3 regions of the Geothermobacter hydrogeniphilus genome follow, and region 3 is predicted to be linked to each of the others. Evidence: riboswitches for the same ligand, from Rfam matches in the RefSeq annotation. Region 3 holds a riboswitch; each other region holds the start of a gene.
What was found. A riboswitch is a leader RNA that binds a small molecule or an ion and turns the genes downstream of it on or off. The one in region 3 is predicted to bind cobalamin.
Positions count from the first base shown of each region.

Region 1: it holds a riboswitch for cobalamin, as region 3 does, so the genes downstream of both, B5V00_RS08440 (cob(I)yrinic acid a,c-diamide adenosyltransferase) here and B5V00_RS05095 (sirohydrochlorin cobaltochelatase) in region 3, are expected to answer to the same signal.
Region 2: it holds a riboswitch for cobalamin, as region 3 does, so the genes downstream of both, B5V00_RS15600 (TonB-dependent receptor plug domain-containing protein) here and B5V00_RS05095 (sirohydrochlorin cobaltochelatase) in region 3, are expected to answer to the same signal.

Region 1 covers NZ_NAAD01000009.1:41,907-45,173, forward strand. Annotated here, with positions in the region: gene yihA (ribosome biogenesis GTP-binding protein YihA/YsxC) at 393-995, shown strand; gene B5V00_RS08435 (SemiSWEET family sugar transporter) at 992-1,246, shown strand; cobalamin riboswitch at 1,303-1,433, shown strand; cobalamin riboswitch at 1,514-1,633, shown strand; gene B5V00_RS08440 (cob(I)yrinic acid a,c-diamide adenosyltransferase) at 1,743-2,273, shown strand; gene cobU (bifunctional adenosylcobinamide kinase/adenosylcobinamide-phosphate guanylyltransferase) at 2,273-2,794, shown strand; gene cobT (nicotinate-nucleotide--dimethylbenzimidazole phosphoribosyltransferase) at 2,984-3,267, shown strand, end outside.
Region 2 covers NZ_NAAD01000030.1:22,119-25,385, forward strand. Annotated here, with positions in the region: gene B5V00_RS15595 (LysR family transcriptional regulator) at 3-914, shown strand; cobalamin riboswitch at 948-1,149, shown strand; gene B5V00_RS15600 (TonB-dependent receptor plug domain-containing protein) at 1,376-3,160, shown strand.
Region 3 covers NZ_NAAD01000004.1:124,906-128,172, forward strand. Annotated here, with positions in the region: gene B5V00_RS05085 (ABC transporter permease) at 1-599, opposite strand, end outside; gene B5V00_RS05090 (ABC transporter ATP-binding protein) at 593-1,450, opposite strand; cobalamin riboswitch at 1,546-1,728, opposite strand; cobalamin riboswitch at 1,824-2,011, shown strand; gene B5V00_RS05095 (sirohydrochlorin cobaltochelatase) at 2,132-3,112, shown strand; gene B5V00_RS05100 (NADH-quinone oxidoreductase subunit N) at 3,184-3,267, opposite strand, start outside.

The DNA of each region.
Region 1 (3,267 bases), on a different contig from region 3:
TCGCTCCGGCATCCTGCTGCGGGAACAAACTGTCCCGGAAGGCGCTGATGCCGGAAAATCTCTGTATGCTTAGCAATTCCGCAAAAAAAAATCAATGATTTTTCACTCTTTGTACCGACCCCGGGAGTGAGACCCAAATCCACCGGCAATTTCGGGATTCGGCTGTCGTTACGGCTGAATCTGCTTCGTTGCCTTCACCGCTTCGGTGCTCAACGTAGCTCGGCTACGTCTACGCCCGAGTCGGCGCGGCGCCTCGCATCTCCACCAGTTCCGCCACCCTCGGTCCACAAAACAGCCGGTGGATTTGGGTGGGACTGAATCGCTTGTAGCCGCGCCGGGCGCCGTGCTACAGTCCGCCCGGAGAGAGCGTCAACCCGTAATCGGAGCCGACCATGCACATCCGTTCTGCCGAATTTATCCAGAGTGCCACCCGACCGGGCAACTACCCGCCCGAGCAGGGTCCGGAGATCGCTTTTGCCGGGCGTTCCAACGTCGGCAAGAGCAGCCTGATCAACAACCTGGTCGGTCGCCGCAAGCTGGTGCGCACCTCGCGGACACCGGGCCGGACCCAGTTGCTCAATTTCTTCCGCATCAACGACCAGTTCTGTATGGTCGACCTGCCGGGCTACGGGTTTGCCAAGGTGCCGCCGGAGGTGAAAAAAGCTTGGGGGCCGATGGTGCATACCTACCTCGCACAGCGTGCCAGCCTGCGCGGCGTGGTCTGGCTGCTCGACTGCCGCCGGGTTCCCAACGACGAGGACCTGCAGCTGCTTGACTGGCTGGAGGAGTTGCAGATTCCGACCATCCCGGTGATCACCAAGATCGACAAGGTCAAGCGCAGCCAACGGCTGAAACAGCTCAAACCGATTCTGGCGACGACCGGGCTGCCGGCCGATGCCTTCAGTTCCTTCTCGGCCCTGTCCGGGGAGGGGCGCGAGGATGTCTGGGAGCGGATCGTCGAGGCTCTTGGCCTGGATGGCGAGGTCGGGGAATGAACGGCTACCAGTGGATCGGGCTGATCGGCGGACTGATGGTCGCCTTCGGTTTCGTGCCGCAGATCATCAAGGTTCTCCGTACCCGCTCGACCCACGACCTGTCACTCTTCATGTTGTTGATCATCTTCATCGGCGGTCTTTTCTACACCACCTATGCCTTTCTCGCCGGTGACCCGGTGTTTATCATCATCAACCTGTTGGCGACCGGCAATACTCTGCTGCTGCTGATACTCAAGCTCATCTACCGCTGAATCCGGGTGAATCCGTTGACACCGGTCGTACCCCTCTGTTAGTTATGGACGCCTGACATAACCTGGGTGTCCGCCGTAGAGATTACGGCGGAAGAATAGGGAAGAGGGTGCAAGTCCCTCGCTGCCCCGCAACTGTGAACGGTGACGAACGCCGCTAGTACCCAGTACCCCATAATACTTATCGTATTCTGCTGGTTTATTTGCCGCGCCGACTACGTTGCACTTTTCAGTTGCATAGCTACGGCTATGTAACTGAAAGTGCGCCTTGCCGGCTCGCCAAATCCCGGCGCAATCTTACGAAGTTTTACGAGGTACTGGGTACCAGAGCCACTGCCGGAGAAATCCGGTGGGAAGGCGCGGCCGGAGGATGATCCGTAAGCCAGGAGACCTGCCCGGATGCAGATGGATGCTGGATTTTTCGCGGGAGAGGTCCGGGCAGCGCCAGCCACAGATGGCAGCGGACCCCGGACCCCTTTGACAGGTGCGGGGTTTTTTCATGTCGGCAGACAGGGTTGGACTGCTGCAGGTCTATACCGGGGACGGCAAGGGCAAGACGACCGCCGCCACCGGTCTGCTGGTGCGCGCCCTCGGCCAGGGGCTGCGGACACTGCTGGTGCGTTTCCTCAAACCGGCCGTACCGCGTTCGGGTGAGTTGATCATTCTGGAGCAACAGACCGGACTTGAAATTATCGATGCCGCCAAAGGGGTGATCGGCCGGCAGGTCGATCCTGAAGAGATGCGGGCCAATGTCACCGCAACCTTCGACCTTGCCGCGCAGCGACTGCGGACCGGTGATATCGAGCTGGTGGTGTTCGATGAGATTCATGGCTGTCTCAATCGCGGCTACCTCGATTTCGAGCGGTTCGCCGGTTTCCTCGATCAGCGGCCGGCCGCCCTGGAGGTGGTCTGCACCGGGAGACGGGCTCCCGTGGAACTGCTTGAACGTGCCGACCTGGTCACCTGTATGCAACTGGTAAAACACCCACACGAACAGGGGATCAAAGCCCGAAAGGGGATAGAATACTGATGTCGCGCCTGGTTTTTATTACCGGCGGGGCGCGTTCGGGCAAGAGCAGTTATGCCCAGCGGCGCTGCGAGGAACTGCCGGGGACATTGCTCTATGTCGCCACCGCCCGGGTTGAGGACGCGGAGATGGCGGAGCGCGTCACCCTGCATCAGCAGCAGCGGGGTGAACGCTGGGCGCTGCTGGAGGAGCCGCTTGATCTGTCTGCCCGGCTGCCCGATGTCACCCCGGGCCGCTCGGCAGTGCTGCTCGACTGTTTGACTCTGTGGCTGACCAACCAGCTGTTCGCTGCCGGCGAACAGCCCGTTCCGGTGATCGCCGCGGCGGAGCAGTTGATCGAAACCCTGCGTCGACTGGATATCCCGGTCTTCGTCGTCAGCAACGAAGTGGGCAGCGGCATTGTCCCCGACAATGCCCTGGCGCGCACCTTTCGTGACCTCGCCGGCAGGGTCAACCAGCTTTTCGCCGCATCAGCGGACGAGGCCTGGTTGCTGGCCAGCGGATTGCCGCTGCGATTGAAATAACCCTGACCTGAATCAGTGAGTTTCTGCTGGATGGAGAATGCAAGTGCCTGGTCTGCATGAGATTTTCAGAAATCTGCAGCGCACCCACAGGTTCGCTGGTGATTTTTGGGGAGCTCAGGCAGGTCAATGACTTGTGCTGTCCGCCGACAAGGAGCTCACTGATTCAGGTCTGAATCAGGAGAATGTTTCATGCCGTCAATTGATCTTCATACCGCCCTCGACCGCATCAAGCCGGTCGCTGATGAGAAACTCGCTGAGGCCCAGGCGCGTATCGACAGCCAGGCCAAGCCGCAGGGGTCCCTCGGCCGGTTGGAGGAATTCGCCCGCCGTTATGTTGCCATCACCGGTCGCGACAATATTCGCAGGAAGGTTGTTTTCACGTTTGCCGGTGACCACGGCGTGGTCGCCGAAGGGGTCAGCGCCTTCCCCGCCGAGGTGACCCCGCAGATGGTTCTCAATTTCATTGACGGCGG
Region 2 (3,267 bases), on a different contig from region 3:
CGATGGCCATCACCCTCAGGCAACTGGAAGTGTTCGTCGCGGTGGCGCAGGAAGGCAATGTCACGCGCGCCGCCGAGGCGTTACGGATCTCGCAGTCGGCGGTCAGCATGTCGCTGGCCGAGCTGGAACGGCTGCTGGGAGAGAAGCTGTTCGATCGGCGGGGGAAACGTCTGCTGGTCAATGACCAGGGGCGGGTGATGATCCCCAAGGCGGTGGATGTGCTTGCCCGCGTGACAGAAATCGAAACCACTTTCAGCGGTCCCGACGACCGGCTCGCGGGCCTGCTGAGGATCGGCGCCAGTTCCACCATCGGCAACTACCTGATGCCGAGGATACTGGGAGACTTCACCGCGGAACATGCTGAAGCCCGGCTCTCCCTGGATGTCGGCAACACCGAACAGATCGTCCAGGAACTGCTGCATTTCAACATCGACATCGGCTTCATCGAGGGGTTCTGTCACCAGACGACGATCGAAACCATCCCCTGGCGCCAGGACCACCTGGCGATCCACGCCGGCGCCGACCACCCGCTGGCCAAAAAGAGGAACATCTCTGTCGATGACCTGATGGCGGCCCGCTGGATCCTGAGAGAGCAGGGATCAGGCACCCGGGAAGTGTTTGAAACGGCGCTGGCGGGAAAACTGGGGAACATCCGCGTTTACCTGGAGTTGGGCAACACCGAGGCGATCAAGGAGGCGGTGGAGGCGGGGCTCGGCATCAGCTGCCTATCCCTGCTGGCAACCCGCAGGGCCCGCCGGAGCGGCGCCCTGGTGGCGCTGCAGACCCCGTTCCTTGACCTGCGGCGCAACTTCTACCTGCTGCTGCACGGCGAAAAATACCGCACCAGGCTGCTGCGACGGTTCATGGCCTTCTGCGCCCCGGCGGACAACAGCTCAACCTCGTTTTCTCCTTGACAGCGGCCCTCCTTCCACCGTATTGATTTGACACAATTTTGTCTGTCCACCGGTGCCCGAGAGGGCCGTGACGCTGACTTAAATCGGCGTCACGAGGGAAGTGGGGTGCAAATCCCCCGCGGACCCGCCGCTGTAAGCGAGGACGAAGGGCCGATAGACCACTGATCCCCGAGGATCGGGAAGGCGGCCCGGAGGATGATTCGTGAGCCAGAAGACCTGCCGGCCGGACCCCCCACAGGAACCTCCCCGGGATGGGAGGGTGGATAAAGCGGCCCTTCAAAAACGAGAAGCCCGTGCCCTCTGCAACGAGTGCGCGGGCTTCTGCTGTTTTTGCCCTTTTTTTACTCTCTTCACAACCCAGGGACCAGCCCTGCGCCGGTGCGTCGGTCATCGGCCGGGAATCAAGCAGGAGGAACCATTTGATGAAGAGAAGTTGTCTTGCCCTGGCGCTCGGACTAAGCATGCTGAGCTCTACCCCGGTCCCGGTTCGCGCCGCGACCCTCGACCCGGTGGTGGTCACCGCAACCCGCAGCGCCCGGCCAAAATCACAGCTGGCGGCCTCGGTGACGGTGATCACCGCTGATCAGATTGCCGCCACCGGTGCCACCCGCCTCGATGAAGTACTGCGCAATGCCGTCGGCCTGCAGACCACCAGCAGCGGCCCGGCCGGCGCCATTGCCACCCCGAGCATTCGCGGTTCGGAAGGCGCCCAGGTGCTGGTGCTGCTCGACGGCATCCGCCTCAATTCACCGCAGAACGGCCAGTTCAACCTCAGCAACCTGCCGGTAGCACTGAGCGAGATCGAGCGGATCGAAGTCCTGCGCGGACCGGCCTCGGCCCTCTACGGCACCAACGCCCTGGCCGGGGTCATCCAGATCTTCACCCGCACGCCCGATACGGAACCGCAAACCACGCTGAGCTGGAGCGAAGGCCGTTTCGAAACCCGCGACCTGAGTTTTTCCACCACCCGCAGAAAAGACAACATGCGCTACCGCCTCGGCGCCGGGCTGGACCGCTCGCAGGGCTACCGGACCAACTCCGACCTCGACCAGACCAACCTGGAGGGGATGCTCGGCTTCGATCTCGGCGGCGGTTACGACCTCAGCCTGTCAGGCTTCTATCTCGACAAGGAGAACGGCGTACCGGGTTCGACCGCCTGGCCCAGCCCGCAGGCCCGGCAACAGGACAAAAACACCCTCGCCGCCCTGACCCTGACCGGCCCGGCCGGTCCCCTGGCAATCACCCTCCGGCAAAGCTATGAACGGCGCCGCAACGACTACCGGGATCCGGGCGGCTGGACCCCGGTCGACGACACCCATATCGTTGAAACCTTCGGCACCGAGTTGTCGGCCGCCTGGCAGAGAGGTGCGCACAATATCCTGTTCGGCGGCGACTTCTACGATGACAAGCTTGACTCCACCGCCAGCGGCAACCACGATGAGAACCGCTGGTCGCTGTTCGGTCAGGACCAGATCGAAATAACCTCCCGGCTCAGCCTGCTGCTGGGCCTGCGCTACGATGCCCACTCCGAGTTCAACAATGAGTTGAGCCCGCGGGCCGCGGCCCTCTTCTCGCTGACCGAGAGCACCCGCCTGCGGGCCTCGGTCAGCCGTGCCTTCCGTGCCCCGACCCTCAATGACAGATACTGGCCGGCAACCAGCTTCGCCAGGGGAAATCCCGACCTCGATCCGGAAACCGCCTGGGAATATGAACTGGCCCTCGATCAGCAACTGGGCGACCGCGGCGAGCTCACTCTGGCGGCCTTCCGGCGTGACGCCAAGGATCTCATCGACTGGCGCGCTGACAGCAGTTTCGTCTGGAGCCCCGTCAACGTCAACGAAGCCCGCATCTGGGGCGCCGAAATGGAGCTTGACCTGCAACTCTGCGAACTGCTGAAAAGCGGCGCCAACTACACCTACCTCTATCCCAAGGACCGCGCCACCGACCGTTTCCTCGACAACAAGGCCCGCCACCAGGTCCATCTCTTCCTGGAAGTCGGTCCGGTCAAGGAAGCCCGGCTGCGCCTTGACGGCCGCTATCTGAAGTACTATGCCGACGCCACCCGCGACGGGACCGGCTACGTGGTGCTGGATGCCAGCTTCTCCCGGCCCTTCGTCCTCGACAACGGCATCACCTTCGACGCCCGGATTACGCTGAAGAACCTGCTGGACAAGGATTACGAGGAAAACAGCGGCTATCCGATGCCGCCGAGGGAACTGTTCGCCGGCATCACCACCTATTTTTGAGGGAGGGAAGACGGTGGTGCCGGGGCGGTCGATACCCGTTTCGGCCGCCTTGGAACGTTAGGGGGCTGATATGCCGCCACGGGGGGTACGGTATATTCTTTCGGGTT
Region 3 (3,267 bases):
GGCGAGAGAGCGGCCAGCAGACGAACCGGAAGCGGCATCTGCGCCACCGGAAAGAAGGTGCCGGAGAGAAACATGATCGGCGTGATCAGAAAGGCGTTCATGGTCGCCTGGTCGCTGTGGTTGCGTACCAGCAGGGCGACCACCAGCCCGAGCAGGGCGAAGATGCCGAGGTGCAGCAGCAGCGCCAGCAGAAACAGTGGTCCGAAGTGCAGTTGCACACCGCACAGCAGGCTGTAGCAGGCGATGACCAGCACCGGGATCAGTCCCCTGGTGATACCGTAGCTCATCTCGCCGACCACGATTTCCCAGCGTCGGATCGGTGCCAGCAGGTATTCTTCGAACACCTTGAAGTAGAAGCGGGCGATGTTGATTTCGGTGGCGATGCCGTAACTCTGGTTCATGCTGCTCATGGTCAGCAGCCCCGGCAGCAGAAAGGCCAGGTAGCTCAATCCGTCCACCCGGGCGTTGCTGCCGATGCCGTAGCCGAAGGCGATCAGGAACAGTCCCGGTGAAACGGCAGCCGAGAGTACGGTCTTGACCAGCTTCCTGCGCAGGATCAGGATCTCCCGCAGATAGATGCCCCGGACGCCGTTCAGCATCGTGCCTCCAGCCGTTTGCCGGTCAGGCGCAGAAAGACATCTTCAAGGGTGGTCTCACGGATGCGCACCGACATCTCCAGTTGTTTCAGTCGTTCGAGGGCCGCTTCCCGGGTGGTGAAAAATTCGTTGTCCAGGGACTCTTCCCGGTAGATGTCGAGGACGAAATGACCGGCCTGCTGTTTCAGCTCGGCCGGGGTGCCTTCGGCGATAATCCGTGCCCGATCGATGATCATGACCCGGTCGGCGAGGCTGTCGGCTTCTTCGATATAGTGGGTGGTGAGAAAAACCGTACACTGCTGTTCCTGGTTGATGCGACGCAGAAAGGCCCACATGCGGCGCCGGCTGTGCGGGTCGAGGCCGACCGTCGGTTCGTCGAGAAACAGGATCGTCGGCTTATGGAGCAGGGCGCGGGCGATGACCAGTTTGCGCTTCATGCCGCCGGAGAGTTTGCCGGCCGGGGTGTCGCGTTTTTCGTTCAGGGCGGCGAAGTCGAGGCAGAAATTGATCCGTTCGCTGAGCTCCCGTCCGCCAAGGCCGAACAAACGGCCGTGAACCCGCAGGTTCTCACGGACCGTCAGTTCCTTGTCGAGGTTATTGTGCTGGGGCACGACGCCGATCATTTTTTTGACGGCCAGTCGTCCCGGGTCGAAGTCTTCTCCACGATAACGGATGTGCCCGCGATCCGGAGAGAGCAGCCCGGTCAGCAGATTGATCGTCGTGGTCTTCCCGGCACCGTTGGGGCCGAGAAAGGCGAACAATTCCCCCCGGGCGACCCGGAAGCTGATTCCGTCGACCGCGCGGGTTTTCCCGAATCGGCGGCAGAGGTCGATGACTTCGATTTCAGCTTGCATAGAAATAAAAAAAGGTCCGCACCACCCCGGCAGGGGCGTGCGGACCTTGCGTTTTTAAGATCCGGGCAGTCCACTTTCCCTGAACCCCGGGGAAGAATGTGGCGGGTTCGTTCCGGCAGGTCTTCTGGCTCGCGAATCATCCTCCGGGCCGCCTTCCCGATCGTATTGATCAGTGGCTGTCGGCCCTTCGTCCTCGCTCACAGCGGCGGGTCCGCGGGGGATTTGCACCCCTCTTCCCTATCAAGCCCCGTCGGGGCACCGGCGAACAGGTATTCTCAATGGTCCGCATTTTTAACATGAAGCAGGTGCCGCTGACAAGGCCGGTATCCCGCCGAGTTCGGGTTGTTGACTTAAGTATTCGAGATCGATAAAGTACCTGACATTGGTTTCAGGTGTCCGCTTATCGTGGATGAAAAGGGAACCCGGTGTAAATCCGGGACGGGCCCGCCGCTGTGACCGGGGACGAACGTCGCATGAGAGCCACTGATCAATGCGATCGGGAAGGCGCGACAAGTAGCTTGATCCGGAAGTCAGAAGACCTGCCTGAAACGTTGTTGATTTCCTGTGGCGCAGGCTGTCAACGGCAGCTGGATTCTGGGATACAGACAGGGAAATCCCGGATCAATTATTTTAATTGGTCCGGGATTTTTTTATTCCGGGCCGTAAACACCGGAGGTCCCTATGAAAAAGTCGGTTGTTTTTACGGTCGCCCTTGCTTTTCTTTTGTCCACCCAGATGGTTCAGGCAGCGGAGTATAAAGTTGTGCACAAAAACGGAATTGTTCTGGCAATGTTCGGCACGACGGTTGAACCGGCGCTGCAGGGGCTGCTCAACATCCGGGATAAAATGAAAAAAGCCTATCCCGAGACCCCGGTTCGTTTTGCTTTCACCTCAAACATCATCCGGAAAATCTGGCAGAAAAGGGCTGCCGATCCGGCCTACATCAAGGCCCATCCGAATATCCCGCCGGAGATTCTTCATGTCCAGGGACCGCTGGCCACCATCGCCAATTTCCAGGATGACGGCTATGACACCCTGGTGGTGCAGCCCACCCATATTGCCCCTGCCGAGGAATTTCTTGACCTGACCGCCTATGTGGATGCCCTGGCATCCATTGACACCATCAAGAAAAAATTCAAGCCGTTCAACAAACTGGTTATCGGCCGCCCCATGCTGGGAACGTTCGGGGTTGAACACCCTTATGCCGAAGATATCAAAACAGCAGTCAGGGCGATGCGGGAGGATGTGGACCGGGCAAGAAAAAATGGTGCCGCGCTGGTCTACATGGGCCATGGCAATGATCATTTTCCCTCGGGTGGCTCCTACCTGCAGTTCGAACACGAGATGAACAAGGTTTATCCCGACGTCAAAACCGTCATCGGCACGGTTGAGGGCTACCCGGCAGTCGAGCAGGTCCTGGAGACGTTGAAAAGATCAGGGGTCAAAAAGGTGGTGATCCGAGCCTTTATGATCGTTGCCGGCGATCATGCCACCAATGATATGGCCGGTCCGGAGAAGGATTCATGGAAATCCATCTTTGAAAAAGAAGGGATCGAGGTTCTTCCCTACCTGCACGGCATGGGAGAGAATGACCGGGTCGCGGATATCTTCGTCAGGCACGCTGCTGATGCTGCCGCGGATGCGGGCATTGTCCTGAAATAGAGACCGCCCGGATGCGGGATCATTTTGTTCAACCCGGCGGTTCAACATCCTGTTGAAGCTGCAGACGCCGATCAGGAGGGTAGAATCAGCGCGATCAGGTCGAACAGCGGTCCCGGATAGATGCCGAGCAACAGGATCGCCAGCAGGCAGACGCC